DNA from 4 places in the Ectobacillus sp. OTK genome. Region 2 is predicted to be linked to each of the others. Evidence: riboswitches for the same ligand, from Rfam matches in the RefSeq annotation. Region 2 holds a riboswitch; each other region holds the start of a gene.
The links. Region 2 has a riboswitch for S-adenosylmethionine ahead of AC6HZ4_RS20950 (bifunctional homocysteine S-methyltransferase/methylenetetrahydrofolate reductase). Riboswitches for the same ligand answer to the same signal wherever they lie in the genome.
Positions count from the first base shown of each region.

Region 1: linked by a shared signal. The riboswitch ahead of metK (methionine adenosyltransferase) and the one ahead of AC6HZ4_RS20950 (bifunctional homocysteine S-methyltransferase/methylenetetrahydrofolate reductase) in region 2 are both predicted to bind S-adenosylmethionine.
Region 3: linked by a shared signal. The riboswitch ahead of AC6HZ4_RS26690 (PLP-dependent transferase) and the one ahead of AC6HZ4_RS20950 (bifunctional homocysteine S-methyltransferase/methylenetetrahydrofolate reductase) in region 2 are both predicted to bind S-adenosylmethionine.
Region 4: linked by a shared signal. The riboswitch ahead of AC6HZ4_RS18535 (peptide-methionine (S)-S-oxide reductase) and the one ahead of AC6HZ4_RS20950 (bifunctional homocysteine S-methyltransferase/methylenetetrahydrofolate reductase) in region 2 are both predicted to bind S-adenosylmethionine.

Region 1 is NZ_AP048547.1:4,811,652-4,818,961, forward strand. Features, by position in the region: gene moaA (GTP 3',8-cyclase MoaA) at 1-509, opposite strand, end outside; gene AC6HZ4_RS23825 (NarK family nitrate/nitrite MFS transporter) at 744-2,069, opposite strand; gene AC6HZ4_RS23830 (hypothetical protein) at 2,275-2,781, shown strand; gene AC6HZ4_RS23835 (DUF5658 family protein) at 2,894-3,184, opposite strand; gene AC6HZ4_RS23840 (DUF2785 domain-containing protein) at 3,318-4,139, opposite strand; gene AC6HZ4_RS23845 (hypothetical protein) at 4,341-4,514, opposite strand; gene metK (methionine adenosyltransferase) at 4,874-6,073, opposite strand; SAM riboswitch class I at 6,217-6,326, opposite strand; gene pckA (phosphoenolpyruvate carboxykinase (ATP)) at 6,633-7,310, shown strand, end outside.
Region 2 is NZ_AP048547.1:4,222,607-4,229,916, forward strand. Features, by position in the region: gene AC6HZ4_RS20950 (bifunctional homocysteine S-methyltransferase/methylenetetrahydrofolate reductase) at 1-1,118, opposite strand, end outside; SAM riboswitch class I at 1,415-1,527, opposite strand; SAM riboswitch class I at 1,744-1,856, shown strand; gene AC6HZ4_RS20955 (methionine biosynthesis PLP-dependent protein) at 1,931-3,043, shown strand; gene metC (cystathionine beta-lyase) at 3,040-4,209, shown strand; gene AC6HZ4_RS20965 (ArsR/SmtB family transcription factor) at 4,643-4,933, shown strand; gene AC6HZ4_RS20970 (class I SAM-dependent methyltransferase) at 5,368-6,495, opposite strand; gene AC6HZ4_RS20975 (MBL fold metallo-hydrolase) at 6,507-7,136, opposite strand.
Region 3 is NZ_AP048547.1:5,395,095-5,402,404, reverse strand. Features, by position in the region: gene nagE (N-acetylglucosamine-specific PTS transporter subunit IIBC) at 1-1,257, shown strand, start outside; gene selB (selenocysteine-specific translation elongation factor) at 2,059-3,918, shown strand; gene selA (L-seryl-tRNA(Sec) selenium transferase) at 3,924-5,324, shown strand; SAM riboswitch class I at 5,391-5,496, shown strand; partial or broken gene AC6HZ4_RS26690 (PLP-dependent transferase) at 5,633-5,806, shown strand; gene metA (homoserine O-acetyltransferase MetA) at 5,787-6,692, shown strand; gene AC6HZ4_RS26680 (homoserine dehydrogenase) at 6,821-7,310, shown strand, end outside.
Region 4 is NZ_AP048547.1:3,749,802-3,757,111, forward strand. Features, by position in the region: gene pdxR (MocR-like pyridoxine biosynthesis transcription factor PdxR) at 1-922, shown strand, start outside; gene AC6HZ4_RS18535 (peptide-methionine (S)-S-oxide reductase) at 1,258-1,635, opposite strand; SAM riboswitch class I at 1,724-1,840, opposite strand; gene AC6HZ4_RS18540 (hypothetical protein) at 2,076-2,210, opposite strand; gene AC6HZ4_RS18545 (NmrA family NAD(P)-binding protein) at 2,464-3,321, opposite strand; gene AC6HZ4_RS18550 (TetR/AcrR family transcriptional regulator) at 3,572-4,111, opposite strand; gene rsgA (ribosome small subunit-dependent GTPase A) at 4,492-5,577, opposite strand; gene AC6HZ4_RS18560 (TetR-like C-terminal domain-containing protein) at 5,969-6,112, opposite strand; gene AC6HZ4_RS18565 (PadR family transcriptional regulator) at 6,236-6,577, shown strand; gene AC6HZ4_RS18570 (hypothetical protein) at 6,570-7,052, shown strand; gene AC6HZ4_RS18575 (permease) at 7,049-7,310, shown strand, end outside.

The sequences.
Region 1 (7,310 bases), 590 kb from region 2:
TTCACAACCATATTAACCTTTACCTTTAGCCCAGCTTGCAAGGCTGCTTCGATCCCCTCTAGAACTCTTTCGGAACGAACACCTACTCCATTCATTTTCGTAAATATATCATTATCGAGCGCATCAAGACTCGCATTAATTCTTTGGATACCCGCTTGCTTCAAAATCGGTGCATATTTCTTCAGTAAAAGACCATTCGTTGTAAGAGATAGATCCTTCACTCCATCGATTGCCGCAAGCATCTCGATAAGCACAGGTAAATCCTTGCGAAGGAGCGGTTCTCCCCCAGTCAACCGGATTTTCTCTACGCCAAGGCGGACAAATTGCTTCGCAAGCCGAGTAATCTCTTCAAAGGTGAGCAGTTGTTCGCGCGGCATAAAGCAGTGATTCGAACCAAATTCCTCAATTGGCATACAATAGATGCAGCGAAAATTACAGCGATCTGTCACCGAAATACGTAAATCACGAAGCGAGCGTTTATGCATATCCTGTACTTTTCTATCTTCCATCGCAGCGCTCTCCTTTCCGACACTCTTACTCTTGTTAGAACATCCTTTTATTGTAACGCTGAAACTCTATAAATTCCAATATAAACATCTCTATTATAAGAAAAATGAAAACAATCTGACTTTCTCATCGAGCGGAAACCTCTCCCCACAGCGAGAAGTGTAGATAGCATCTAAACCTCTTATTTCCTTATACGCTAAACAAAAAAAGGGAAAGAGTAACCTTTCCCTTTAGCATTAGCATTTTATTTCCGCATTCTTTCTTTGATAAAAATACCAGTTTAATACAAAGGAAATGACATAAAAGGCGATGAAGAAATAGAGTGCTGTTGCATGTGTTCCTGTTGTTTTTACAGACCATCCAAACAATTTCGGAATAAAGAAGGAGCCATACGCCGCAAATGCTGCCGTGAACCCTAATACTGGCGCAGCTTCTTTAGCAGGGAAAATGTTCGGAATCATTTGGAATGTAGAACCAGACCCTAGGCCAGCCGACACGAACAGTACAAGGAAGGATGCTAAAAAGCCGTTAAAATCCTTTTGACCCAAGAAATGAATCACACCTAGTGCTCCAATTGCCATAATAACAATCGTGAATGCTGTTACTTTAGAGCCGCCGAATTTATCAGAAATCCAGCCGCCAACTGGACGAGCTGCCGCTGCCAGCAACGCACCTAAGAAGGCAAGCGATAATTTCTCAGGGAACTGCGCTTTTAATAATAACGGAAATGCTGCAGAATACCCGATAAAGGAACCGAATGTTGCAACGTATAACCAAGTCATAATCCAAGTATGCTTACGCTTTACAATCACAAATTGTGCTGCTGGAGACTGCTTCACACCTGGAACATTATCCATTCCAAATAATGCTGCAAGTGTTACAATGATAATCGGAATGACCCAAATAAATGCTGCGTTTTGCAGCCAAAGTTCTTGGCCATTTTTCAATACTTGCCCTTCGCCGCCGATTGCTGCGAATGTGCCTGTTGTAATAATTAAAGGTGTAACAAACTGTACAACGGATACACCCATATTTCCTAAACCGCCGTTAATACCAAGCGCTGTACCTTTTTCTTTTTTCGGGAAGAAAAAGCTGATATTCGCAACGGAAGAAGAAAAGTTTCCGCCGCCAAGTCCGCAAAGCGCCGCTAATAGAAGCATAACAGAATATGGTGTGTCTGGATTTTGTACCGCTATTCCAATTCCAATTGCCGGAACTGCAAGAATTGCTGTCGAAAATACAGTCCAGTTACGTCCGCCAAATTGTCCCACACCGAATGTGTATACGAAACGAAGCGTTGCGCCGACAAGACCCGGAATTGCCGCTAAGGTAAATAATTGCTCTTGCGAAAAGGAAAAACCGATATCATTTAATCTTACTGCAACAACAGACCAAATTTGCCAAACGATAAAAGCGAGCATTAACGCTGGAACAGAAATCCAAAGATTTCGTGTCGCGTGACGCTTTCCTTCCGCTGCCCAAAATGTTGGATTTTCTGGATCCCAGTTTGCACCGATACGACTCTGCTTTTTCTTAACCTGTTTTCCTACAACAGTCGCCATATACATTCCCCTCTCTGCATTTGAGTTATTTTCATTTCAATTTGGATAAGATGGAGTGCGCTCTCTATGCTCTTATCTTATAGTGGTTACAGAAAAAGAAATGTGATATTTATCACAAAAACAGGCCTATCTGTGACCATGTTCACAGAATATTCATCACCAGTAAGCCATAATAAAAGTACTATATAATTAAGGAGGCTTCACAATGTTAAAGGCAAGAGTTACATATCAGAATGGCAATCCTGAAGAGTATATACAAACACTTATCACAAACACTTTAGACAAATTGATTACAACAAAGGTGCGTGAGGAAACAAAGGAGATCACTGTTTCTTTTTCCGAAAAGCTCTCGTACGCACAATACGCCTTAATTCACCGCTTTCTTGTCATGCTTTCGAAAAAAACAAATGGACGTGTCTTCGATAAAGGCAGTATGCTTGGCTATTTAATGGACGGAACGCCCGCTTATATCGTAACAAATTGGGATGAGTGGAGCCGCTTTTTGCATGAAAAAAAGCTGCATTCCTCACAGGGGGAATATGTCCATGTCTATGCGGACGGCGAACTTCTGGACAGCGGCATTCTACTGGAATATGAGATGAGTAAAGAAGGAGAAGCATTTGCAATTACAAGCTGCACATTGCTTACGTCTGAAGGAGAAGCAACGATTCACGGTGAGGCGCTCGTATTAGAGGCAGAACAGAGGTTTTAACAAAAAAACAAGCAAAGACTTACTCCTTTGCTTGTTTTTTTGTTAGACTTTAAGATTATAAATTGCAAATGCAACTATGTCTTCGCTTAACGGCAAGTGTTCTTTACACACTTTATGAAAACATGTGAGTAAACCAATACATATGATAGAGAAGCAACACAGCATACACTATACATGCACCGTGTGCCATTCGAGAAATAAAAGCATTTGTTTTCACCTTTGGGTACAAAAACAGCAGGAGCAGCGGCAAAACGATTTTCCATCCATAAAACAATGCCACATCCGTCTCGTACAACAGCTTGGCAATCGGATTTTCCTCCTCAACAGCTTGGGAACGTAAACCAATATCAGTAAAATACGCATCTAAAAAGCTAAGCAGGACAAGAAGCCTTACAGTTGGCATAGCCACTCTCCTTTTTGTACCATCATTCTATGGTACATGTCTTTTTATTCCTTGCTCTCTCCCATGCCGGTATGCTCGCTGCTCGAACGAAAAAAGCTTTAAGAATGTATGCAACCAGATACTTTCTTTTCAGCTACTCTCTCTGCCCTAATTGCTGCAGCGTCTCAAGCAGCACAGATGCAATATTGTCATACTCTTCTGCCATACGAAAATACAAACTGCGTAAAAACATTTTGATGTTTTGCGTTACAATATCCCTAGTCGGCTGCATGGCTTCTTCTGTTTCAAGAAAATTCACAATCCAAGCTGCCAGATATATTTCATTAATAAGCCCCTTTTCCCAAAGCGCGAGCACTGCACCTACAAAATGCTCATCTTCGAAATGAGCATATACTTGCTCCCCATTACACACCTTTTCCTTAATCGCTTCCAGCATCGCATAGGCAAGCGATGCCTGCTCCTCTGTTAAGCAACGGGCAATTGCAGTAAGCGCATCGGCTGCGTGGGCAATAGGCTTTGCACTTCCTTTTCCTTCTATGTAGCCTCTTATATCTTGTTCTAAGTACATATACTCTATCATTTGCTCGGCAACGCTCTCTAGCTGCGTCTCTGATAAAAATGGATCACGCTCATGGTAGGATACAATGGCTGCTGAAAGAGAAGCTGAAGCAGCACGGCGAAACACAGAATCCGTTCCATTCTCTCCGATCCCATACAATAAATAATCCGGGCTAATTGCTTGAAGCAATAAACCTCTTAGCTCCTTATGACGAAAGACTCCGTTTGCAATCCAGTTTTTCAGCACCTTACCAATCAACTCACGGAAATCAGCATCGGTTGATCCAATTTCCTCCATTATAATTTGTGCATACGGATAGGCATCCGTATCATCTGGCACCGCGTAGCCATGATCTCGAATAAGACAAAGCTCCGCCTGTACAGTATGTTGCTCCATTTCACAATCCCGCCTTCTATACAACCGTAGATGTATTTTTGCTATGTTAAACCACAACTCAAGCATATAACATGCAGCAAAAGTAATGCTACTCTTTTCATATAAAAGCCTTGAGTCATATTCTCTAACTCAAGGCTTTTTGCATGTATCATGGAACTGCAGCCGAATGGGCGTATCATTCTTCTGCTGCTCTCCTCTAGCTTATAGCTGTATATCATGTACCTTCTCATCGTACATTCTTTGTATTTGCACTTTATGTACGACAGAATGCATAATTCTTTCATGTTCATACTCTTTGGAGGTAGTCCAAACTACACCGCTTAGGAATATACACAGACAAAGCAGCCAAAATAAATAAGCAATTTTATTAATCATTGCAGCCCACCCTTTCTCTTCCCCTTACACTGCTTATGCTCCATAAGGGGAACGAACTGAAAATGCATCTGCAAACTTATTGTTTGAGGAAAGTAAACAATACAATCATTCCTTTTTTTCGCAATTTAAGAAAGCGGAGACGTTCTGGTTAGCTGGGGCAGACCAACAGCCCGTGCACAAAATGCACGGCTCAGGCGAAGCGAGGTCATACAAGTATTCCGTGGATTCTTTATCACTAAAGGCGCTTTTGCCAACCTACTTGGGGAGGATGAGTTGACTGCGAAGGGTTAGACAAATCCAAGAAAGTTCCTTAAATTGTAAAAAAGACCCATGCGTTGCATGGATCTTTTTTACAATGATTATAGTCCTGCTTGCTGACGAAGCGCATCCGCTTTGTCTGTACGCTCCCAAGTAAGGTCGAGCTCGTTGCGGCCAAAATGACCGTACGCTGCTGTTTGCTTGTAGATCGGGCGGCGCAAGTCAAGCATTTTAATGATACCCGCTGGACGAAGGTCGAAGTTTTTGCGAATTAAATCAACTAATACATCTTCAGTTACTTTGCCTGTTCCAAATGTATCAACGGAAATAGATACTGGCTGCGCTACGCCGATTGCGTATGCAAGCTGCACTTCCGCTTTTTCTGCAAGCCCTGCTGCTACGATATTTTTCGCAACATAACGAGCTGCATATGCTGCAGAACGGTCTACCTTTGTAGGATCTTTACCGGAGAACGCACCACCGCCGTGGCGGGCATATCCGCCATACGTATCAACGATGATTTTACGTCCTGTCAAACCAGCATCGCCTTGTGGTCCGCCAATTACGAAGCGGCCTGTTGGATTGATAAAGTATTTTGTATTTTCGTCAACAAGCTCGGCCGGAACAACTGGCTTAATTACATATTCTTTAAGGTTACGCTCGATTTGCTCGTGCGTTGCTTCTGGATGGTGCTGCGTGGAGATAACGATTGTGTCAACACGAACTGGCTTGCCATTTTCATCGTACTCAACCGTTACTTGCGTTTTACCGTCCGGACGAAGGTACGGTAATGTATCATCCTTGCGCACTTCCGTTAAACGGCGGGATAGCTTGTGTGCAAGAGAGATTGGAAGAGGCATAAGCTCTTTCGTTTCGTTACATGCAAAGCCGAACATTAAACCTTGGTCGCCCGCGCCGATTGCTTCAATTTCTTCATCAGACATAGAGCCTTCGCGTGCTTCTAGTGCTTTATCTACACCCATTGCGATGTCAGCAGACTGCTCGTCAATGGAAGTTAATACTGCACATGTCTCAGCATCAAAACCATATTTCGCGCGAGTATAGCCGATTTCACGAACTGTTTCACGAACAATTTTCGGAATGTCTACATATGTAGAAGTTGTAATTTCCCCTGCTACTAGCACTAAACCCGTTGTTACCGTTGTTTCACAAGCTACACGTGCATTGGGATCGTTTGTTAAAATCGCATCCAAAATAGAATCTGAAATTTGGTCACAAATTTTGTCCGGATGTCCCTCAGTTACGGACTCAGACGTGAAAAGACGACGCTTGTTTGTCATTGGTAAACCTCCCTTAATCTATTGCGTACGGAACTCATCCCTAAATTAAATTGTCATACGACATTCTTAAAATTCCCAAGAAAGCAAAATAAAAAACCTTCCCATTCGAGGAAAGGTTGAATGTGTCATTTCTTTGCCTTTCACTCTTATCGTTCAAGACATTCATGCCTTGCATCAGGTTGAGCACCTTTACCTATTCGGTGAGGTTGCTGGGCTTCATAGGGCCTGTCCCTCCGCCAGCTCGGGATAAGAGAGTATCCGTCTAAAGGATATAGTATAGAAATAACATAACTTTGTCAATTCATTATCTGCACATTTTAGCAAAAAAATCCTATCTATTTATGTGATGATAAATGCAGGCAAAACAAGTCCAATGGTTCACATCAATTCTCTGCAAAATATCCTTTATTAATTTTTGTCGAAGGAAAAACATTCAAAAAGGTGCAAATGTACAAACAATTATCAATAAATAGTATACATTATTTATTTTAATGTGTTATACTTTTTGTAGATGATGTGAGATATTTCTCTATAATTTAAACAAAGGATGGTTTTGATGATGAGTACTGTGAATGTCCAAATCGAGTTACATGAACTATTGAATGGAAGCAATGCACATGTGCAATTAAGCGTACCGCAATTAGTAGAAAAGGTTTTGATGAGAGAAGAGGGAAATCTAACTTCTACAGGTGCTGTTTCTGTTTCAACTGGGAAATATACAGGACGTTCTCCGAGAGATAAATTTATCGTTCACGAAGCATCCGTCAAAGATAAAATTGATTGGGGCGTAGTGAACCAAGCAATTTCTGAAGAAACCTTTCATCACTTATACACAAGAGTGCTGGAATATTTAAAAGAAAAAGAGGAGCTTTTCGTATTCAAGGGCTTTGCAGGTGCAGACCGTAACTCCCGCCTTCCGATTCAGGTTGTAAATGAATTTGCGTGGCACAACTTATTTGCACATCAGCTATTCATCCGTCCAACGGAACAAGAGCTTGCAAACCATGAGGCGCAATTTACCATCATATCTGCTCCAACGTTCAAGGCAGATCCAGTACTTGATGGAACAAAATCCGAGGCTTTCATTATCACCTCCTTTGAAAAGCGTATTGTGCTGATTGGAGGTACAGAGTACGCGGGAGAAATGAAGAAATCCATTTTCTCCATTATGAACTACTTGCTTCCAGAGCAGGACATCCTTTCTATGCACTGCTCGGCCAATGTAGGAGAAGAAGGG
Region 2 (7,310 bases):
AGAAGCGCGCCCATCGCCATATTAGAAACGCGAGGACTAGCCAGTGAATTGTCAGCAAGCGTAACCGCATCAGCTCCTGCGCGTTTTAACGCCTTTGCCCCTTCAAAGAAAAGCTGCGTATTCAGTGTTTTTGGCGGATCCAGCTCAACGATAATCGTTGTATCCTTTTTTGCCTTTTCTGCCAGCGTAGCCTTCTGAATCGAAGGCGCCTCTTTTACAACAACAGGAGCCGGACGAACGTGACGCTCTTTCTCAAGAACCGGTGCAGCACCTGCAAGCACTCGTTTCATCGCTCTTATATGTTCAGGTGTCGTACCGCAGCAGCCTCCTAAAAGACGTACTCCCTGCTTTACAAACTGCTCCGCTGTATCCTCAAAGTATTTTACAGTTCCTTCGTAAGTGTAACGACCATCTGCATATTTCGGCAAGCCTGCATTTGGATATGCAGATAAATACCCTTTTTCTGGAATGGATACCAATTGCAATGATTCAATCATATGAAGAGGACCAAGACGACAATTGAGACCCACAACATCCGCTCCTTGCTCAAGAAGCTCCGCTAAAATCGTTTCTGCATATGTTCCGCTTTGCGTAAGTCCTGCTTCGTGCAAAGCAAGCTGCGCAACAATCGGTACATTCGTTTCTTTTCGTAAAATACGGAGCGCGTGCAGCAGCTCTGTTTCATCGTAAAACGTTTCAAGCAAAAGGCCGTCTATCCCTTCTCCAAGCAAGGCATTTGCCTGCTCCATCAGCATAAACTCACGTTCTACCTCATTAATTGTAACACCGCCGATATGCTTCATACCGCCGATTGTACCAATAATCAATGTGTCTTTATTAGCCGCTTGCTTCGCATTTTGTACAGCTGCACGGTTAATGCGGGAGACTTGGTCCCCTAAGCCGTGCATGCGAAGCTTTCCTTCGTTTGCTCCGTACGTATTCGTTTGAATGACATCCGCGCCAGCTTCTACATATTGCCGATGAATATCAATAATTCGCTCCGGATCCGTTACGTTTAACTCCTCAAAGCAGCTTTGCAAGCCATGTGAATATAAAAGTGTTCCCATCGCACCGTCCCCGAGCACGATGCCTCCCTTTAATCTATCTAATAGCCTCAATCTCTTCCCCTTCTTTCTCTAGTCAATATATGTGCAATTCCGTTCCCGGAAGGAAAATGCTACTACGAAAAGCGCAAGCGCCCTGCTTAGCTAGGACAGGCAAACAACCCACGCACAAAACGCCGTAGTTCGGGCGAAGCCGATTCACAGAAGCGTTCCGTGTGTTCTTTACCGTGAAAGGCGCTTTTGGCCTTTACGGCAGGCAGGTTTCCTCTTCTAAGGGCTAGCTGTGCAGACACCGCCTAATTCTTATTAAAAAACCCCCTCTTCACACAGAAAGAGGGGGTTTCATGTCCCTCTTATCATCCAGAACAGATTCGTTCTGCAGGTGTTAGCACCGTTTCAAGCATACAAACTTGAAGGTTGCCGGGCTTCATCGGGCCTTTCCCTCTGCCTCTCTCGATAAGAGCATTATATTTTCATCTAAGGTTATGATAACATAGAATCGGCATTATCGTATTCATATAGCAAATCCCAATTTTCACTTAATTTAGCATGTGTACCTCAGTTAAGTCAATGGCATTTTTTGAAATCAAAGAATTTACGGAAGATTATAAAAAGGGAATTGATTTTTATAGTGCATTTAGTATAAATTATATAGAGGATTTACAATTTTATAATTTTTCTCTTATCCAGAGAGGTCGAGGGATCTGGCCTGATGACGCCTCAGCAACCATTAACACATAGTTAAAAAGGTGCTAACTCCAGCAAATTCTAACAGAATTTGAGAGATAAGAAGGTATTCGCGCCGCGCACAAAGCCTTCTTTCACAAAAAGAAGGCTTTATTTGTTTATTTAAGGAGGACTCTATCATGTATTCACAAGAAACGAAACTAGCTCAAATTGGAAACCGCAGCGAAACGGCTACAGGAGCAGTTAATCCACCTGTTTATTTTTCTACTGCTTATCGTCATGAAGGAATTGGACAATCTACTGGCTTTGATTATATTCGCACAGGAAACCCGACAAGAAAAATTTTGGAGCACGCTATTGCTGATCTAGAAGGCGGCGATCAAGGCTTTGCATGCAGCTCTGGTATGGCTGCCATTCTTGTTGTTCTCTCTCTGTTTAAAACAGGAGACGAAATGATTGTATCTAAAGATTTATACGGTGGAACGTACCGTTTATTTACAGAGCATGAAAATAAATGGGGTGTTCGCTTTAAATATGTTGATACGCATAACCTAGCGGAAGTGGAAGCGGCAATTTCCGAAAACACAAAGGCTGTATTCGTGGAAACTCCTACCAATCCTTTAATGGAAGTAACTGATATCTCCGCTGTCGCAAAAATCACGAAAAAACATGATCTTCTTTTAATTGTAGATAACACATTCTATACGCCAGTGCTGCAGCAGCCTATTTTACTTGGTGCAGACATTGTCATCCATAGTGCTACAAAATACTTAAGCGGACATAATGATGTATTAAGCGGTTTGATTGTGGCAAAAGGCGAGGAGCTATGTCAGCAAATTGGTTATTACCATAACGCATCTGGCGCTGTATTAAGTCCGTTTGATTCTTGGCTTGTGATTCGCGGGATGAAAACATTGGCTCTTCGTATGAAGCAGCATGAAGCAAACGCAAAAGCGATTGCGGCATTTTTAGAAGATGCTGACGGCATTACAGATGTCTTATATCCAGGAAACGGAGGTATGCTTTCCTTCCGTTTAGCGGATGAAAGCTGGGTCAATCCGTTCTTACAGTCCTTAAAGCTTATTACCTTTGCCGAAAGCTTAGGCGGTGTAGAAAGCTTGATGACCTATCCAGCTACGCAAACACATGCAGAGATTCCGGAAGAAATTCGCTCAGCGCGCGGCGTGTGTAATCGCCTGCTTCGCTTCTCTGTCGGAATTGAAAATGCAGAAGATTTAATTCAAGATTTAACGCAAGCTCTTATCGCAGTGCGTGAAGGGGTGAAAGCATGACAAGATACGAGCAAGATACACTGCTAATTCATAACGGTTTTAAATACGATCCAGGTACAGGAGCTGTGAGCGTTCCGATTTACAACTCCTCTACGTTCCATCAGCTTGATGTAGATGGATTTGGGAAATATGACTACAGCCGCTCCGGCAATCCGACACGTGAGGTGCTCGAAGAAACAATCGCGCTTTTAGAAGGCGGTGTGAGAGGCTTTGCATTTGCATCCGGCATGGCAGCAATCTCAACTGCATTCCTTCTTTTATCTCAAGGAGACCATGTTGTCATTACCGAGGATGTATACGGCGGAACGTACCGCGTTGTAACAGAGGTATTAACGCGCTACGGCATTAGCCATACCTTTGTCGATATGACCGACTTAGAGCAGGTAGAAGCGGCAATCCGTCCAAATACAAAGGTCATTTATATGGAGACGCCTTCTAATCCGCTTTTGAAAATTACGGATATTCGTGCGGTATGCGAAATCGCCAAACGAGCAGGCGCGTTAACATTTGTAGATAATACCTTCCTAACGCCGCTTTCACAAAAGCCGCTTGAGCTAGGAGCAGATGTTGTACTTCACAGCGCAACGAAGTTCCTTGCCGGGCATAGCGACGTGATGGCAGGCCTTGCGGTTGTAAAGGATGAAGAATTGGCAAAGCGTCTCTACTTTTTACAAAATGCGTTTGGCGCAATTCTCAGTCCGCAGGATTCTTGGCTTGTGCTGCGCGGCCTAAAAACGCTTCATGTCCGCCTGCAGCACTCCGTTGCAGCCGCTGAAGCAATTGCCGCATATTTACAAGCACATCCAAAGGTGAAGCACGTCTATTATCCAGGACTTGCTGATCATCCTGGACATGCTATCCAGTTTGCGCAAGCAGCAGATGCAGGTGCTGTTTTATCCTTTGAGCTTGAAAACGAAGAAGCGCTTCGGCAATTTCTTGCACATGTTAAGCTTCCAGTTTTCGCAGTCAGCCTTGGCGCTGTAGAATCGATTCTTTCATACCCTGCTAAAATGTCGCACGCTGCGATGGGGCAGGAGGAGAGAGAAAAACGCGGCATCTCCGCTTCTCTTCTTCGCTTGTCTGCAGGACTCGAAAATCCGAACGATCTCATTCGCGACATGGAGCAAGCACTTGCGGCAGTTAAAGCATCCGCTGTATCTCTTTAATCTAAAACCCGGGGAAACCTGGGTTTTTGCTTTTATTCAAAAGATAAAGCTCCTGTACTTTTCCTTCTAACCGATTGTCCTATGAACCTCTCCCCTGCGCTCTCCTTGAGGAAGGAGGGTTCTTTCGAAATCACGTTAAAAATTAGACACATTCCAGTGTGCAAAATTACTCGAAAAATAGATAAAATAAAAACACATGTAAAGTCTCTTATTTTACTATTAAAATTTCACAATCCTCATTTTCAGCCAAATTAGCCGGTTTTCTCCCTTTTTCCTGATTTTATAAAATTCCTTTTTACATTTCCTTCTCTTTTTTTACATTTTCTTTATTTTTAAATTTTTTTTTTGCAAAACCCATTCTATTCATCTTAAAATTTTGTTATGTATATTATGTGCTATACTTGCAGCATATACGGAGACGGAGGTGGAAGACATGTTGGAAATGTTCCAAGAAGAATTAGAAGTCTATGAAAATAACGCAGAGCTACTAAAGGTTCTCGCACACCCAGTACGTCTGTGCATCGTGAAAGGATTGATTGAGAAAGGAGCTAGCAATGTATCTACTATGTACACTTGCTTAAATATGCCGCAATCTACGATTTCACAGCATCTAGCTAAGCTAAAAAGTGCTAAAATCGTAACAAGCGAACGAAAAGGGCTGGAAATTTATTATGACGTACAAAATGAAAAAGTAATCCAACTCATTCAAGTACTATTTAATTAAGAAAAATCAACACTCCTATTTGTAACAGAACATACTTACTTTTGTAGCAGAACATACTTACTTTTGTAGCAGAACATACTTACTTTTGTAGCAGAACATACTTACTTTTGTAGCAGAACATACTTACTTTTGTAGCAGAACATACTTACTTTTGTACTTTTACATTTTCTTATCTTAATGCAAAGATGATTATAATGTAAAAGCGCAGAGCTGTCTCTACGCTTTTAATTATTTATCCCCTCCTCCGCCTGCCGCCAGGCTGTGCCTGTTACATGTTTGAGGAGGGGGAATTTTTTTGCACTTTAATAAGGTATCAATTTCCGGATAGAAGCAAATTCAGCGCATCAGGAAATTTTAGGAATAAAGTATCAGTGCAACTGAGCCTCTGTCTTTGCCTAAAGACTTGTCAATCGGCCATTTTTCTTTTCATTTCGTTAAAACGACATGGAGCAAACAGCAAAGTCCATATAACGTTCTAGATGCAGCTGTGGAATGCCCTTTTGCTGAATCAGTACATCAAAGGCATCACTCATCCCGCCGCTTAAAATCAAAGAACGAATGGCACGGTTTTGCTTGTTTGCTTCTGAAAAAGGATTTCTATCCTGATGATTTACAAGATGCTGTAAAATACCCGTGCTAAGGAGAAAGGAGCGCTGTTTCATTCGAAGCAATGTATGTAATCCGGCATCCTCCCCCGCCAGGCGCAGCTCATCCCAGTGAATATGCGCCGTCAAATCCATCTCACCAGGACGTTCAAGCGGATTACGGACGAGCTGATGCTCATAATACCCGCGTAAGCTTCCTTCTCGGCGGCTGGGATGCATCCACTCTTCATTTGTGTAACCATAATCAATAGTCACGAACACAGCTCGTTTTACACGCCTGCTAAGCTCTTGCACAAATCGCCCCATCGCAAGCGGAATTTCAAAACGCTGCCCGTTTTTCAAATGCAAGCTGTGCCTCTCCAAGTACTGAACGATCTCTTTATTTTGCAGCGGATGCATTACTTCCTTTAACTGATGATCCTCCAGGCTGACATATACCTCCCATAGTGCACCATCCTGCTGCTCCACCACTTCCACTGGAAACGCATCGTACAGCTCGTTGGAAAATACAATCCCTTCAAGTCCCTCAGGTACATCAGCAAGAGAAGCATACTGCGCCACATTTCCGAACGATGAGAGCATCGCAAGCTGCATCTTGCGATGATAAGGACTCGTCTCAATGATGATATAGCGCAGCTTCGAAAAGGAGTCAGGCTCACTTGTGCTCCACTCAGTCAATACATCGCGGGCAAACCTGCCCGTGCCTGCTCCAATCTCGTAAATGATCGGCGGTACAATTCTATCTGATACAAGACGCATGAAAAATCGGGCAAACTGCTTAGCAAATATAGAAGACACATTACTGCTTGTAAAAAAATCTCCTGCTCTTCCTATCTTTTCCTTCTCTTTCATATAGTACCCATATTCCGGATGATAAAGAGCAAGCTCGATAAACGTGCTATAGGGAATAGCGTTTTCTTTCCGCTCTCGCATAGCTTCCTTTAAAATATCCCGCATCGCGTCTCCCCTTATTTCAAAAACGGATTGTTTGCTTTTTCAAAGCCAATGCTCGTCTTAGGGCCATGACCGCTGAGCACTACTGTATCATCTGGTAATGAAAAAAGCTTGCTTTCAATACTCATTATCAGCTCATTAAAGCTGCCGCCCGGCAAATCGGTCCGTCCAATGCTCATTTGAAACAGAGCGTCCCCGGAAAATACTGCACCAGCTTCCTTGCAGTAATACGAGACGCTTCCTGGAGAGTGTCCTGGTGTCTCCAGTATAGTAAACGTAAATGAGCCAATTGTCAGCTCTCCCTCTCTTTCAATCAGCCGATCTGCAGGCTTTGTTGTAATTTCGCGGTTTGTCATAAACATATATGAGCCGTTTAACTCGGGGTCAGATAGCCAATATTGCTCTTCTTTATGTAAATAAACAGGAATCGTATAGGTGTCACGCACATCATCTACTGCGCCAATATGGTCAAAATGAGCATGTGTTAACAAAATCGCAAGCGGCGTTAGCCCCTCCTGCTGCAGGTAGCTAATCAGCTTCTCCCCTTCATGCCCTGGATCAAAGATTACACACTCCTTTTTCTCATTACGCAGCACGTATGCATTTGTTTGCAGCGGTCCTAGGGGAAGCTGTCTCCATTTCAATTTCATGTATATTTCCTCCAAACCTGTATTTTACTTTCATGATACACCATTTTCTCTCTGCATGGAACGGCAGGGATCGCCTAATCCATATCTGTTCGATTGAACGGAGTTCTTAGGAATCAGAATCTCCCGCCTTCGGCCACCGGAAGTCCCCTTGTGGGAAAGGAGCGTTAG
Region 3 (7,310 bases), 1.2 Mb from region 2:
CCTATCATGATGTTTGGATTGCCTGCTGCTGCCTTCGCAATGATTGCCGCAGCGAAGAAAGAAAGAAGAAAAGCAGTTACAGGTATGTTAATAGGGCTCGCTTTTACTTCCTTTTTGACTGGTATTACAGAACCAATTGAATTCTTGTTTATGTTTATTGCACCAGTGTTGTATGGAATTCATGCTGTTTTAACAGGTATTTCTATGGGGCTTATGGTAGCCTTGGATATTCATCATGGCTTTGGATTTTCAGCCGGAGCACTTGACTATATCCTAAATTTCGGAATCGCTCAAAAACCACTGCTGATCTTAGTTATTGGTGTTATCTATGCAGTACTCTACTTTGGAATTTTCTATTTCTTGATTAAAAAGCTGGATATTAAAACACCTGGACGTGAAGATGAAGTTGAGGAAGAGGGACCCGAACATGAAATGACAATTCAGACTGGTGATAAACATACAGACATGGGTGCTTATTTTATTGAAGACCTTGGCGGAAAAGAAAATATCACATCTATAGACAATTGTGCAACACGTTTACGTTTAACTATAGCTGATATGACAAAAGTAAATGAGGCCGCATTAAAAAAACATGGTGCTCGCGGTGTTATGAAGCTGAACACAAAAAGTTTACAAGTTATTGTGGGAACGAACGTTCAATTTGTTGCGGAGGCAATGAAGCAACTCGTGAAAAATGGGATTAGAAGAGAAGAGACTGTGATTTCCAGGGAAAAGAATGCCTCTTCTGTTCCTAGCAAGAAAGATACTGCTAGCTTAGGACAAATTGATTTTATCCTTCCTTTTGCAGGAAACGTTATGTCGTTAAGTAATGTGCCTGACGAAGTATTCTCATCTAAAATGATGGGAGATGGCTTTGCAATCGAACCGACTAATGATACTTTGATTTCGCCGGTTGATGGTGAGGTTGTAAATATCTTTCCAACTAAACATGCCATTGGTCTAAAAACAAAAGACGGATATGAAATCCTCATTCATATTGGATTGGATACCGTGAAATTGGACGGTGCAGGATTCACTGTATTTGTCGAGGCTGGTCAAAAAATAACAAAAGGCCAACAGCTTATAAAGATTGACCGCCGCTATTTACAACAAAACGCACCTTCTATTGTGACGCCAATTATATTTACAAATTTAATGGATAGCAAAGAAATCAATTTGCAGAAATTAGGGGAACAAAAACAAGGAACGCCGGATGTTATTACAATTTCCAATAAAGAAACAGTAGTTAATTCTTGATGTTCTGAAACAAGACTATCGGGCCACTGACCGTACGTACGGCAGTGGCCATTAATATTTTGTTCATATAAGCTTTGTTAGAGAAGAAACCATTGAAGGCAGAGATAATGATACAACATTCCGGGAATGAATCTGAATTGGTTTTACAGCTCGGACATTGCCAAAGTGCTGAGCAAGTTTTGAAGATCGTAAAGGGTCCCCAATCAGCTTCGTCGAAATATCATTATTTTTGTTATAATATGTAACGGGTTTCATATGGTTTTGTGTCTAAATAGAATGGACATTGCCGATAAACAGTTCCGTTTTTGTAGGGAAAGCCTAAAGAAACTTAGTAAATAACACTCCAATTCATTAAAATTATTATCTTCATAATTCTTTATACCCATTTTTAACACAAATTCCCTAATCCTTCTAATATAAGCTTATGTATCAATGACTTGAAAATGAAGTATGTAGTGTATGACTTGAGAGAATGATACTAGTTGTTATAGAGGCTGGAAATAAAATAGACGTGATTCATAAATGGATTGTTGGGGTTTAGAAAGTAGTTTCAGAAGCATGATTTTTATACTAGTTACATTCAATATAAGTGTAAAAACTCCCTTCTTTTTACTTGTACCAATTTTGGTGCTTTATGGCGTTGTTTGTAATTAAACATTAAGAGAAGGATGAGCAAGATTAAGACCCCTGAGCAAACGATAATTTCGTTTGCTTTTTTATGCCCTCAGCATCCCAACCTTGCAAGCTATACTATTTGTCAGTAAAGTGGAAGCTAGATGAAATAGTAAAGAGGGGTACGATGTGAGCAAGCGATATTTTACAATCGGAACGGCCGGCCATATCGATCATGGCAAGACGACTTTGACAAAGGCATTAACGGGTGTGGATACGGATAGGCTGAAGGAGGAGAAGGAGCGGAATATTTCGATTGAGCCGGGCTTTGCTCCGCTCTTTCAGCAGGAGGACATAGCGGTAAGCATTATCGATGTACCCGGGCATGAACGGTTTATCCGACAAATGATTGCTGGGGCGGCAGGCATTGATTTAATGCTGCTTGTTGTTGCGGCGGATGAGGGTGTGATGCCGCAGACAAAGGAGCATTTGGACATTCTTTCGCTGCTCGGAATTGAGGACGGTATTGTTGTGGTGACAAAAGCAGATCGTGCAGAGGAAGAGCTGCTTGAGATGGTTGAGGAGGATATTCGGGCGGAGCTTCACGGTACGGGCTTTGCGAAGGCACCGGTTGTTTTTGTTGATAGCATCGCGATGCAGGGAATTGAGGAGCTAAAGCAGCTTATACGGGCGAGACTCGAAGGGGGAAAGCCGCGTAATGCAGCCGGACCGGGACGTCTTCCAATTGATCAAGTATTTACAGTAAAGGGTCATGGTACGGTTGTGCGCGGTACCTTGTTTGAAGGTACGCTGCGGGAGGGGCAGGAATTGCTGCTGCTGCCGCAGCAAAAAGCTGTCAGGGTACGGCAGGTGCAGGTGCACAATCAAATATGCTTGGCAGCATCAGCTGGGCAGCGGGTGGCGCTTAATATTACAGGAGCGGATAAGGAGACGATACAAAGAGGCGATGTGTTGACAGCGGATAAGGGATTCCCTGTCACAAATACAATTGATATTTCCCTGCGGCTTGTGAATGAGTTGCAGCATCCCGTGAAGCAGCGCAGCACTGTTAAATGTCATATTGGAACTTCAGAGGTAATGGGTACGCTCATCTTTTTTGACCGGAACGAGATAGACAAGGGCGGTGTTGAGCTGCTATGCCAGCTGCGGCTTGGGAGCCCAATCGCGGCACGCCGCGGAGATCGCTTTGTGCTGCGGCGCCCATCTCCAGCTGAGACAATTGGAGGCGGTATGGTTTTGGATGCGCAAGGAAGCCGCTATAAATTTGGGGAAGCCACAGTGCGGATGCTTCAAGCGAAGAAGGAGGGCACACCATTGGAGAGGGTGAAGGAAGCGCTCCGAAACGACAAGCTCCTCAGCCGGGCCGAGTTAATGAGGCGTACTTCTCTTTCAGAGCAGGATTGGTCTGAGATTTCTCCCTCTCTGCTTGTGATTGGCTCCCTTTACACATTAGCTGATATTGTGGAGTGTGCGGCGGCAGAGCTAAAGTCCACACTATCCGAGTATCATGAAGCACATCCGCTTCGATTTGGTATGAATAAGGCAGCTTTGCTAGAGGGGCTTTCTGCCTACCCAAAGCGGCTCCTTGATTATGTCCTTGAACACTATGGGAATGAATGGAGGATAACCGGCCCAAATATTGCGATTTCTTCCTTTATACCGCAATTTCCAATCAAATGGGCAAAGCGTATGGAGCAGGCTCTGCAGACGTTCGAACAAGATGGCTTGCAGACGAAGGCATGGCAGGAATATATGAAGGCGGCAGGCATTCCAGAACAAGAGGGGCAGGATTTATATTATTATTTGCTTCAGTCTGGCAGCTTGTACAAATTGGGTCAGCAGGCTGTGTCAGCTAGTGTTGTGCATGGCTATCTTGAACGGCTGAAGCAAGAAACACGTATGTCCTTTACGGTACAACAGGCAAAGGAGGTTTTACAGCTTTCGAGAAAAACGCTTATTCTTTTTCTAGAGCTTCTTGATGAACTGGGATATACAAGGCGAAACGAAAATGAGCGGGAGTGGAGATGAGCAGGATGATAAATGATTTGCGGCAGCTTCCGCCGATTCACGAGCTGCAGCGGTCTGGGCAATTTGCGGAGCTGCTTGCGGAGTATTCCTTGCAGGAGGCTGTGCTTACCTCCTTATTGCAGGAGCAGCTGCAAGCCATTCGCGAGGATATGCTAGCAGAAAGATGGAATGGCGGACAAGATAGGGATACGCTGACGGCACTAGTTTTTAAAAGGGTTGATGAGGCGGCGCAGCGGATGACAGCACCTTATTTAAAGCGTGTTATTAACGCAACCGGTACGGTGCTTCATACAAATTTAGGGAGGGCGCGGCTAAGCCCGGAGGCGGCCGCTCATGTTGTCAAGGTGGCCTCTTCGTATGCAAATGTGGAATACAAGCTTGATACTGGAAAGCGCGGCTCACGCCATGATGTTGCGGAGCAGCTGCTTTGCCGCGTCACGGGCGCCGAGGCAGCGATGGTTGTAAATAACAATGCAGCAGCCGTTTATCTTGTGCTGCGCGCTTTAGCTAGTGAGAAGGAAGTGATTGTATCACGCGGACAGCTTGTAGAAATTGGGGGATCCTTTCGAGTTTCTTCTATTATGGAAGAAAGTGGTGCCAAATTGAGAGAGGTCGGGACAACAAATAAAACGCATTTGTATGATTATGAGAAGGCGATTCGCGAGGAAACTGCGATGCTTATGAAGGTGCATACGAGCAATTTTAAAATTGTTGGATTTACAAAAAGTGTTTCTACAGAGGAGCTCATTGCATTGCGGCGCCGGCATGAGCATGTTTTATATTATGAGGACCTTGGGAGCGGCGATATTCTTGGTTACCGGCACTTTGGAATTGGAGACGAGCCAGTTGTACGCGAGGTAATTGCAGCGGGAGCTGACCTCGTCTCGTTTAGCGGCGACAAGCTGCTCGGCGGTCCGCAGGCAGGGATTATCGCTGGTAAACGAGAGCTGATTGCCAAGCTCAAATCCCATCAATTAGCGCGTGTGCTTCGCGTCGATAAAATGACATTGGCTGCACTAGAGGCAACACTTTCTTCGTATGTAAAGGGAGAAGCGGCTGTGAGGAGCATTCCGGCTGTCCATGATATTTTAGAAGGCACGGAGCCAATTCAGGAGAGAGCGCAGCGGTTTATCGAACGAATGGCTGAATTGGAGCAATACCGATGCAATCTGGAAAAAAGTACATCAATGATCGGCGGCGGTACGATGCCCGATGTAGAGCTGCCGACGTATGTTGTCGCAGTTGAGCATTTTCTTAAGGAAGCTGCCCAGCTTGCGGAGGAATTGCGAAGTTCCAAAGTTCCGGTTATCGGTCGGATCCAGCATGGCAAGCTATTGTTAGACTTTCGGACTGTAAAGGAGAACGAAATGGAGCTGCTTATCGCATCCTTTGAACAAATAGTATAAACATTCAAAAAACAGGTTGACAGTGCCGCTTAATTTCGATACAATCAGCACTAATGAATGACATACGACTTATCAAGAATAGGCAGAGGGAACAGGCCCTATGAAGCCTTGGCAACAGCCGTAAAACGGAATTGTGCCAAATCCTGCAGGTATATTTCCTGAAAGATAAGAGAGGTATGAGCCGGATGATTTTGGACATAACTGCTTCTTTTACCTGCGGGAAAAGGAGCAGTTTTTTTATATCTTAAGAAAGTATATATCGAGGAAAGAAGGGGACGGGAATGGGGGAGGCATGGAAGCGAGGATCGATTCGCCCGGCGAGTATAACACCTCGCCAAATGACGGAGGAACAGCAGGTTCTTGCTGGAGTCGCACCTGACTTAATTCGTTTGTCCGTCGGTATTGAAGAGGTGGAAGATTTTATTGCAGATTTACATCAAGCATTATCCGGAGGAAAAGAGTATGCCTATCATCGTGGATAAAGACTTGCCGGCTGGCAAAGTCCTACAGAAGGAAAATATTTTTGTTATGACGAAGGAACGTGCGGAGCATCAGGATATCCGTGCGCTCAAAATTGCCATTTTGAATCTTATGCCAACGAAGCAGGAAACAGAGGCACAGCTGCTGCGTCTTCTTGGCAACACGCCGCTGCAGGTTGACGTTCATCTTCTTCATATGGAATCACATACGTCAAAAAATGTGTCACAGGAGCATTTAACGAGCTTTTATAGAACATTCAGCGAGGTAGAAGGAGAGAAATTTGATGGATTCGTAATTACCGGAGCTCCGGTAGAGACGATGGAGTTTGAAGATGTGAATTATTGGGAAGAGTTAAAACGTATTATGGATTATACACAAACCCATGTAACATCCACTCTTCACATTTGTTGGGGTGCACAAGCCGGTATTTATTATCACTATGGCATTCCGAAATACCCGCTTGAGAAGAAAATATTCGGTGTTTTTGAGCATGAGGTAAAGGTGCAGCACGTGCAGCTTATGCGCGGATTTGATGAATACTTTTGGGCGCCTCATTCTCGGCATACAGAGGTGCGCAAAGAGGACATTATCAAAGTACCAGAGCTGCAAATTTTGGCAGAATCTGAAGAAGCAGGCGTTCATATTGCCGCTGATACGAAAGGGAAGAACATTTTTGTGTTTGGTCATAGTGAATATGGGCGAGATACGTTAAAGAAAGAGTATGATCGTGATATAAGCAGAGGGTTAGAAATTGAGGTTCCAAAAAATTATTACCGGGACAATGATCCATCTAAAAAACCGATTGTGAAGTGGAGAAGCCATGGGAATTTATTATTTTCCAACTGGCTCAATTATTACGTATATCAGGAGACTCCATTCATTTTATGAAGGTGGTAACGTTTTCTTTACGTTAAACTCATAAATAGTATTCAGAATGTTGACAATATATTGTTTTTTACGACATGAAATTATATAATTGCACATAAATATCATTTTGTAAAAAGGGGTGGACTACAGTGGAAGAAATTCGGGTTGGTTTACTAGGGCTCGGCACAGTTGGCAGCGGGGTGGTCAAGATTATTAATGATCATCAAGACCGTCTTATTCATCAAATCGGTTGTCCTGTCAAAGTTACGAAAATTTTAGTGCAAAACTTAGAAAAAGAAAGAGATGTCCAAATTACCCCTGATATGCTCACTAAGGATGCAACGGAAATCATCGATAATGAGAATATTGATATAGTTATTGAGGTAATGGGCGGACTTGAGGAAGCAAGGGCGCATATTTTACGCGCATTGCAAAATGGAAAGCACGTTGTAACAGCCAATAAGGATTTAATGGCTGTGTACGGCTCTGAGCTGCTTTCCGTAGCGAAGGAAAATCAATGTGATTTATTTTACGAGGCAAGTGTAGCCGGCGGTATCCCGATTATTCGCACCATTGTGGACGGACTTTCCTCAGACCGAATTACGAAAATGATGGGAATTGTGAACGGAACAACGAACT
Region 4 (7,310 bases), 470 kb from region 2:
ATACTTACTCCAATCTCGTGGGGTGAAAACAGATGCAAATGCCATTATTATCGGCAGTAGTACCCAACACATGCTTATCAATCTTGGACATATACTGAAGGATGATTTTCCAAGCATTACAGTAGAAGACCCTGGATACGATGGCGCTAGGAAAGCTTTTCAATTTCATTGTTTTACGATTGAACCTTTACCAGTTTATGAGGCAGGTGCTGATTTTTCACAATTAGAACAAATGAAATCACGATTAATCTATGTAACACCTTCCCATCACAGTCCATATGGGGTAAGCATGTCCATTCAACAACGGCAAACGCTTATTCACTGGGCTAACAAGATGCAAGGCTATATTATCGAAGACGATTATGATAGTGAATTTCGCTATACACAACAACCATTTCCAGCTCTCGCTTCCATTGATTCTGCAAGAGTCATTTATCTAGGGAATTTCTCAAAGTCCTTTCTTCCAGGAATTCGTTTAAGTTATATGGTGTTGCCAGAGCCACTTTTAAACCGTTATAAAAATCAATTTCTTCATTTCGAGAGTACCACTTCACTTCTTAGCCAACTCACAATGGCTAAATTTATGGAAGAGGGAGAATGGAATCGCCATATTAAACGTATGCGTCTTGTTTATAAACGAAAAATGCAGCACTTGGTATCAGTATTAAAAAAGCAATTCGATCAAAATATATTCATTATTGGTGAGCAGTCTGGTTTGTATTTATTAATCAAAGTACATCTGAAACGTTCAGAAGAATGGCTAATTCAACAAGCTTCCTTTCATGGTGTTAAAGTTTATCCTACCTCACTCTACTTCATTAAAAATAATACCGATAAACCGATTATTAAACTTGGTTTTAGTAATCTTTCTTGTGATGAAATCAAGCTTGGCGTGGAGCTCCTAAAAAAGGCTTGGTTATAAAAAACACCCCTTAATTGTAGCTTATGTCTAATAATTGCGGGGCAAATCATGAACTTTTAAAACACAGGTTCTTATTCTACTAACCTGCGCGTTCGTGAAATAAAGAAAAGGGTTGCCGCCGCAACCCCATTTTTAAACTATTGCACCCGTTTGTTTAAGTACATTCCTTCACAATCTCCACAATATTTTACATACATATTCCATTTAACTCTGTAGAGTCAATCTTGTATATGCCTAAAACATAAATAAGGTACTTCCCCTGCTAAAGGAAAGCACCGGGTTGCTGAAGAAAAAAAGTTACTTATTACACATTGTGGTCCTAATGCGAAGTTTTATTAAGATATTAATTTTATCTCTTCTAGGCTATTTATATGTTCCCATACTGGAGTAATTTCCGTAATAATTTCACCTTTAAATATATGTTTCAGCTCATTTTTCTTTTGTTTAGCTGCTGTTAATTGATTCATATCAGAAAAGAAAATGAATGATTGATTTTTAAATTGCTTACCTTCTCTGGATGTTGCATCATGTAAGTCAAAAAACAATTCTAATAATTCATTATAAGATACTTTCCAGGGATTAAACCATATTTCTACTATTTCTACATTTTTCCCTTTTAGATGTCCTCTTTGAACATATTCAATACCACGAAAACTTGTAATAAAAGCTTGTTGACTAAAAAATTCGCTTGCACCAAATACTGCTCTTTCCATTGAAATTCGCTCCTTTGAGCGATAAGCCTTCTTTCCATCAAAAAACCTCTCTTCAATCTAAAGAGAGGTTGTATGATTAAATACATTCCTCTCATCTTTCAAAGGTTATTAAACCTTTGCAGGAATTAGCACCGTTCAAGTAATATTTTGACTTGATGGTTGCCGGGTTTCATAGGGCCTGTCCCTCTACCACTCTGGATAAGAAGTTTATCGCTATTTATTTTTTATTTTTTAACTTGTTGTTAACAATATCATCTATTTATCTAAAATTCAAGTAATATTTTTTAAAAATAAAAGATTGGATTTACATACATCCCTTTATTTTTCTCTATGTCATTAAAAACAACGGTACTTTTGCAAACATATTTAAATACCTACAAATAATTTCACATTTATATTAAAAACCTGCTTGCGTTGAATTGTAAGCAGGTTTTTATTTTTTATTCACTGTTTTGTGTGGTATTAAAGAATTCCGCCTGATCTTTTTTGTTAGCCTTTATCTTATTGTTTTTTTTGCCTATTCTTCCATCTGATTCATAGCTTAAATTCATCGGTACTTTTTTATTCTTTTCCATAACTTCCCCCTTTCAAAACTAGTTTGTCCCTCCACCTTATTTTTAAATAAGATTTTTTTCTAGATACTTCTTATAAAGGCATACGTCACCATCAGCGCTTCTTTTGTAATTCCTCTGCATATATAAGGCATCTTTAATGTTAGATAGGGCTCATTTGACCCAAAAAATATTCATTAATTCTGTCAGCCTGATCGCTGGCTTCACCACAGAAAATGTAAGAAAATCACGTTCTTACATGGTACAATAAGAATAATTATTTATTTAGAGACAGAATTAATTTATCCAATGCTTCGTTAATTGGCGTTGCAGGACGTTGGAGTAATTTCTCAAGATCATTACTTTGGACTTCTAAAACCCCATCCCGAACACCAGCTTTTGTAGCTGTTAACATAGGAATTATTACTTCTGGTATACCCACTTGTTTTAAATATGCTGCATAACCAGCATCATCAACATGTTTTACTAATACTTCTTTACCGATTGCTTTACCAATTTCTGCGGCTAAGTCATCATAAGTCATGAGTTTGCCTGACAATTCGTATATCATGTTCTCATGCCCTTCTCCGGCTAATACGGCTGCTGCCGCATCAGCATAATCGTTGCGAAGTGCAAAACCCATTTTCCCTTCGCCGGCGTTTGTCACGATTGGCGCGCCCGCTAGACACGCTTTAATTGTATTTAATTCCGCCTCCAAGTATAAATTGTTACGTAAAATACAATACGGAATGCCACTTTCTAATATAGCTTCTTCTGTTGCTTTATGTGCCAAACCCATAGCAAGTGTAGTCTTATCAGATTTTGTACCGCTTGTGTATACTAAAAGCTTTACATTTGCACGTTTTGCAGCGTTAATCGCATTGACATGCTGGGCGATACGTTTCTCGTTAATCGGCTCTGTTGTTGAAATTATTAATAAGCGGTCAATACTCTCAAAAGCTTTATCTAAAGAAGCTGGATCGTTGAAATCTGCTTGTCTTACCTCAACACCATGTGCACGTAAATGTTCAGCCTTCGCTGTATCTCGAACACTTACCGCAACTTGATTGGCTGGCACACTTTTTAATAATGTTTCAACAACTCTGCTACCTAATGCTCCAGTGGCACCTGTCACTAAAATTTCATCTATATTTCCTCCCGTTAAATGGATTTAAATTCAAAGTTTTTATAACAGTTACAGTTTTTTCGACAACTGTTGTAAAAATAGTGTACAACTTAGCCTTTGCAACGTACACCAACAAAAATACACTTTTATCGGAAATCCAACAGAAAGAACATATTGTTGAAAAAGTGAAAGTCAAAATAAAGTAAAAAAATAGACACGAAAAATCGTGTCTCAATTAGAAGAAATGGAGTTCCTGTAACTACGAATGCAACATGGTGTTCGTTAATTTAGTTACCGCAACATTAAGCGTTTCTTTTCCCTCAATACAAGCCATTGCAACTCCATAAATCCCCCAGCTCCAAAAGGTAGCTTTAACGTAGTGGTCAGGGTGTTCACCGTATTGTTTAGTTAACAAATTTTGAAGTGATTGGGTTAAATGTTTTTTTATTTCCGACTCAACTTTGGGTTTGAATGCATCGTAAGCACGTTGACAATGTAATGAAAGTCCCGTTTGAGAATTGATAATGGCTTGAAGTGTTAGAATAATGGTTTTTTCATCAATAGTCTCTTGTTCTTCAATGTCCTTAAATAATTTATTAGTGATTATTTCTTTTTGGATAGAATCGATCAAATCATATTTATCCATAAAATGATAATAAAAAGTAGAACGATTAATCTTTGCTTCCTCTGTTATATCTGCTATTGAAATGTCTTCAAAATTCTTTCGCTTTGCTAGTGTATAAAATGCGTCAATTATAGACTGTCTAGTGCGCTGTATACGCGGGTCCTGTTTTTTCATACTTTCTCCTATTCCAACGAAAAAGTTTAGATCGGTTTGTTTTATAAATATGTTAACAAAGCCATTATATACTTTTTCAACAAATGTTGGAATTATTCAACTAACCTGCCCCGTTCGTTTAACAAGAAAATCAGAAACATTCTTTAGCAGAGCCAATTGAAGAAAAATTGTCGTGATAAGAAAACAAAAACATGTCGTGATAAAAGGAGTGGATTCTCCACTCCTCTTTTTATTTCCTATAATTGTTTAACAATCTGCCTTCGTTGCTAATTCAAGCCTCAAACTTCACTTTTCTTATCTTTCAGTAAAATAATGAAAGAAGGTCGGTTTTCTATTTTCAAAGAGCTGGCTCTATATGAGACCAGCTCCTAAATAACTTTTTATCTTCTTTTGTTTTTGTTTTGTTCTCTAAAGAAATTCCTTGCATTTTTCATGCCACCCATGCTGCCGAAGATGTCATTTATTTTTTCTTTTTCAATCATTCTAGAATTCAAGCTATCGTACTTCACCTCTTTTTTTAGCTTCCAATAGCTCTCCAACCGTTCAACTGACAAATGATTATCTTCTATGGCTTTTTGCACAGCGCAGTTCGGTTCACTTTTATGAGAACAGTCGTTAAAACGACATTGAGCCGCGAGATCATCAATGTCTGCAAACGATTTTGACAAATTCGCACCAATAATCCCAAGTTCCCGCATCCCGGGCGTATCAATGACAACACCTAAGCCCGGCAACAAGATTAGCTCTCGTCTTGTCGTGGTGTGTCGTCCCTTATCATCGCTTCGAATGCCACCGGTATCTAATACGCTGTGACCGAGAAGACAATTAATCAAGGTTGACTTTCCAACACCAGAAGAGCCAATGAATGCTACAGTCTGACCGCCTGATAGATACTTTTTCATGGATGGTTTCCAATCATCAGATAAACTAGTCGTTACAAGAACATCCACACCTATGGCAATCGATGATATGTCGTAAAGCCTGCTCTCAAGATCTTTACAAAGATCCGATTTGGTCAGCACAATAACTGGAGTCGCTCCGCTATCCCAGGCGATAGAAAGATAACGCTCTAGTCTCCGAAGATTAAAATCGTTGTTCAATGACATACAGATCAAAACGGTATCAATGTTTGTGGCCACTACTTGGAGATCACTTGTCGTCCCCGCCACTTTTCGTGCAAACACGCTTTTCCGTGTAAGCACATGGTGAATAATTCCGTTGCCTTGTGCGCCATCAGTTCGATCGATCATCACAAAATCTCCGACAGACGGGTATTCAGACATCGCTCTTACGCCGTGGAGAAACTTTCCCGATATTTCAGCTGTTAATTCCCCTTTTTCTGTGATTACCTTATATACGCTTTTAAATTGAGACGACACTCGCCCTATATAAAGATCTCTATATTTTTGAGACTCCTGAATAAATGTTTCAATAAGGCCTAAATGCTTCATATCTATTGTATTCAATGTTATAGCCTCCTAAAGTTTCGATTGTAACCTTTGGGAGGTCTTATGCAGGTATTATTTTGCACAACCCTCCCCGTTCGCTACAATCTCAGCCATATGCTTGTTAAACATAAAACTTCAACTCCTTTTCATTAATTGAGATAACTATATCATATTAACAGTTCCTCAAACAGTTCCTCAACTACTGGCTAAAAGAATCGGTTGGGACAAGGAGACCTTTGCGGTCAGTTGACAATTTATTTGGAAAGTTGGCGATAAAAGGGCCAAAGTTGACGATATATTCGGTAAAGTGATCGATATGTGTTAAAAGGAAAATCTCCTTCGATTAAGCATCTCTCAAGTGAACGAGAGTAAAAGCGAATGACCCCTCCTTACCCTTGGGTTTCGCCCTTCACAGGATTGAAGAAGGGAATTCTTTCGGAGATCTGTTAAACAATATCCCCGCTTGTTCTGCCATCACACGAGATGGAACTGTTATTCCATTCTTAAGCCACCATCCAACTAACCCTACGAAAGCTGAACTGAAAAATTGAATAAAAAATTTTTAAAAAAGGACATACTGTTAGTGACATATCACTGTTAATAACAGTATACTATTATTAACAGTATGGTGTTGCCGAAAAAAATTTTACATTTAAATTAGGAGGTTATATATTTCATGAAACATACAGGGAGACATACAGGTGCATTTCTTCTGCTATTTTTAACAGAGGGAGATAGCTATGGAGGGAAACTTCTGCAGAAATGTGAAGAAGAGCTTCCCATCAATCCAATTGATAGTGCCATCTTATATCGCACATTAAAATCATTAGAGAAAGAAGGTGCTGTTGAGTCTTATTTGGATACATCTGATCAGGATAAGCTGATAAAAATGTACAAAATTACTACATTTGGAAAAAGAAAATTAGAAGATTTTCAAATAGATATCGAAGAAAAAATGAAGAACTTATCGTTTTTCTTAAATAAATACAAGGAATGGAAGGAGTCTAATCATGATTAATGGCGCTATCCTCTACGCTATCGCTATTATTCTTCTCAGTATTTCTTTTATAAAAGATCGAAATAAAACAAGAGATGCTCTATTAAAGTCATGGAAAAGCTTTCGTAATATTATACCTGACATGCTATCAATTATGCTTTTCGTTGGACTATCACTATCTATATTAACTCCATCCTTAATTTCTTCAATCATTGGAGAAAAATCTGGATTGACAGGTATTGTTTATGCAGCATTAATTGGATCTATTGCACTAGTTCCAAGCTTTGTTGTATTTCCTCTTGGACATACATTAGTCCAAAATGGTGCAGGACTCCCTCAAGTAGCTGTATTAATGTCTACATTAATGTCAGTAGGAATCACAACTTTACCTATGGAAAAAAAGATATTTGGGCGAAGTTTTGCCTATTCTCGCAATGCATCTGCAGTGTTAATGTCTCTAATATTTTCATATATTATTTGGGTGGTGATGGGATGAATGAATTAAAAAGATATCGTTTCTTTTTCATTTTATTATTTGGGCTCATTATCCTTACTTTTATAAACCAATCGGTGGGATGGAACGCGTTTCAATTAACAGGAAAAAGCATTTTAGATATGCTGGTTCTACTCCCTCCTGTCTTAATATTCGTAGGTTTGCTTGACAAATGGGTAGAGAAAGAAACATTAATTAGATATATGGGGAGAAAATCCGGCATCTATGGCATTTTGTTCTCCCTATTATTAGGGGTAATTG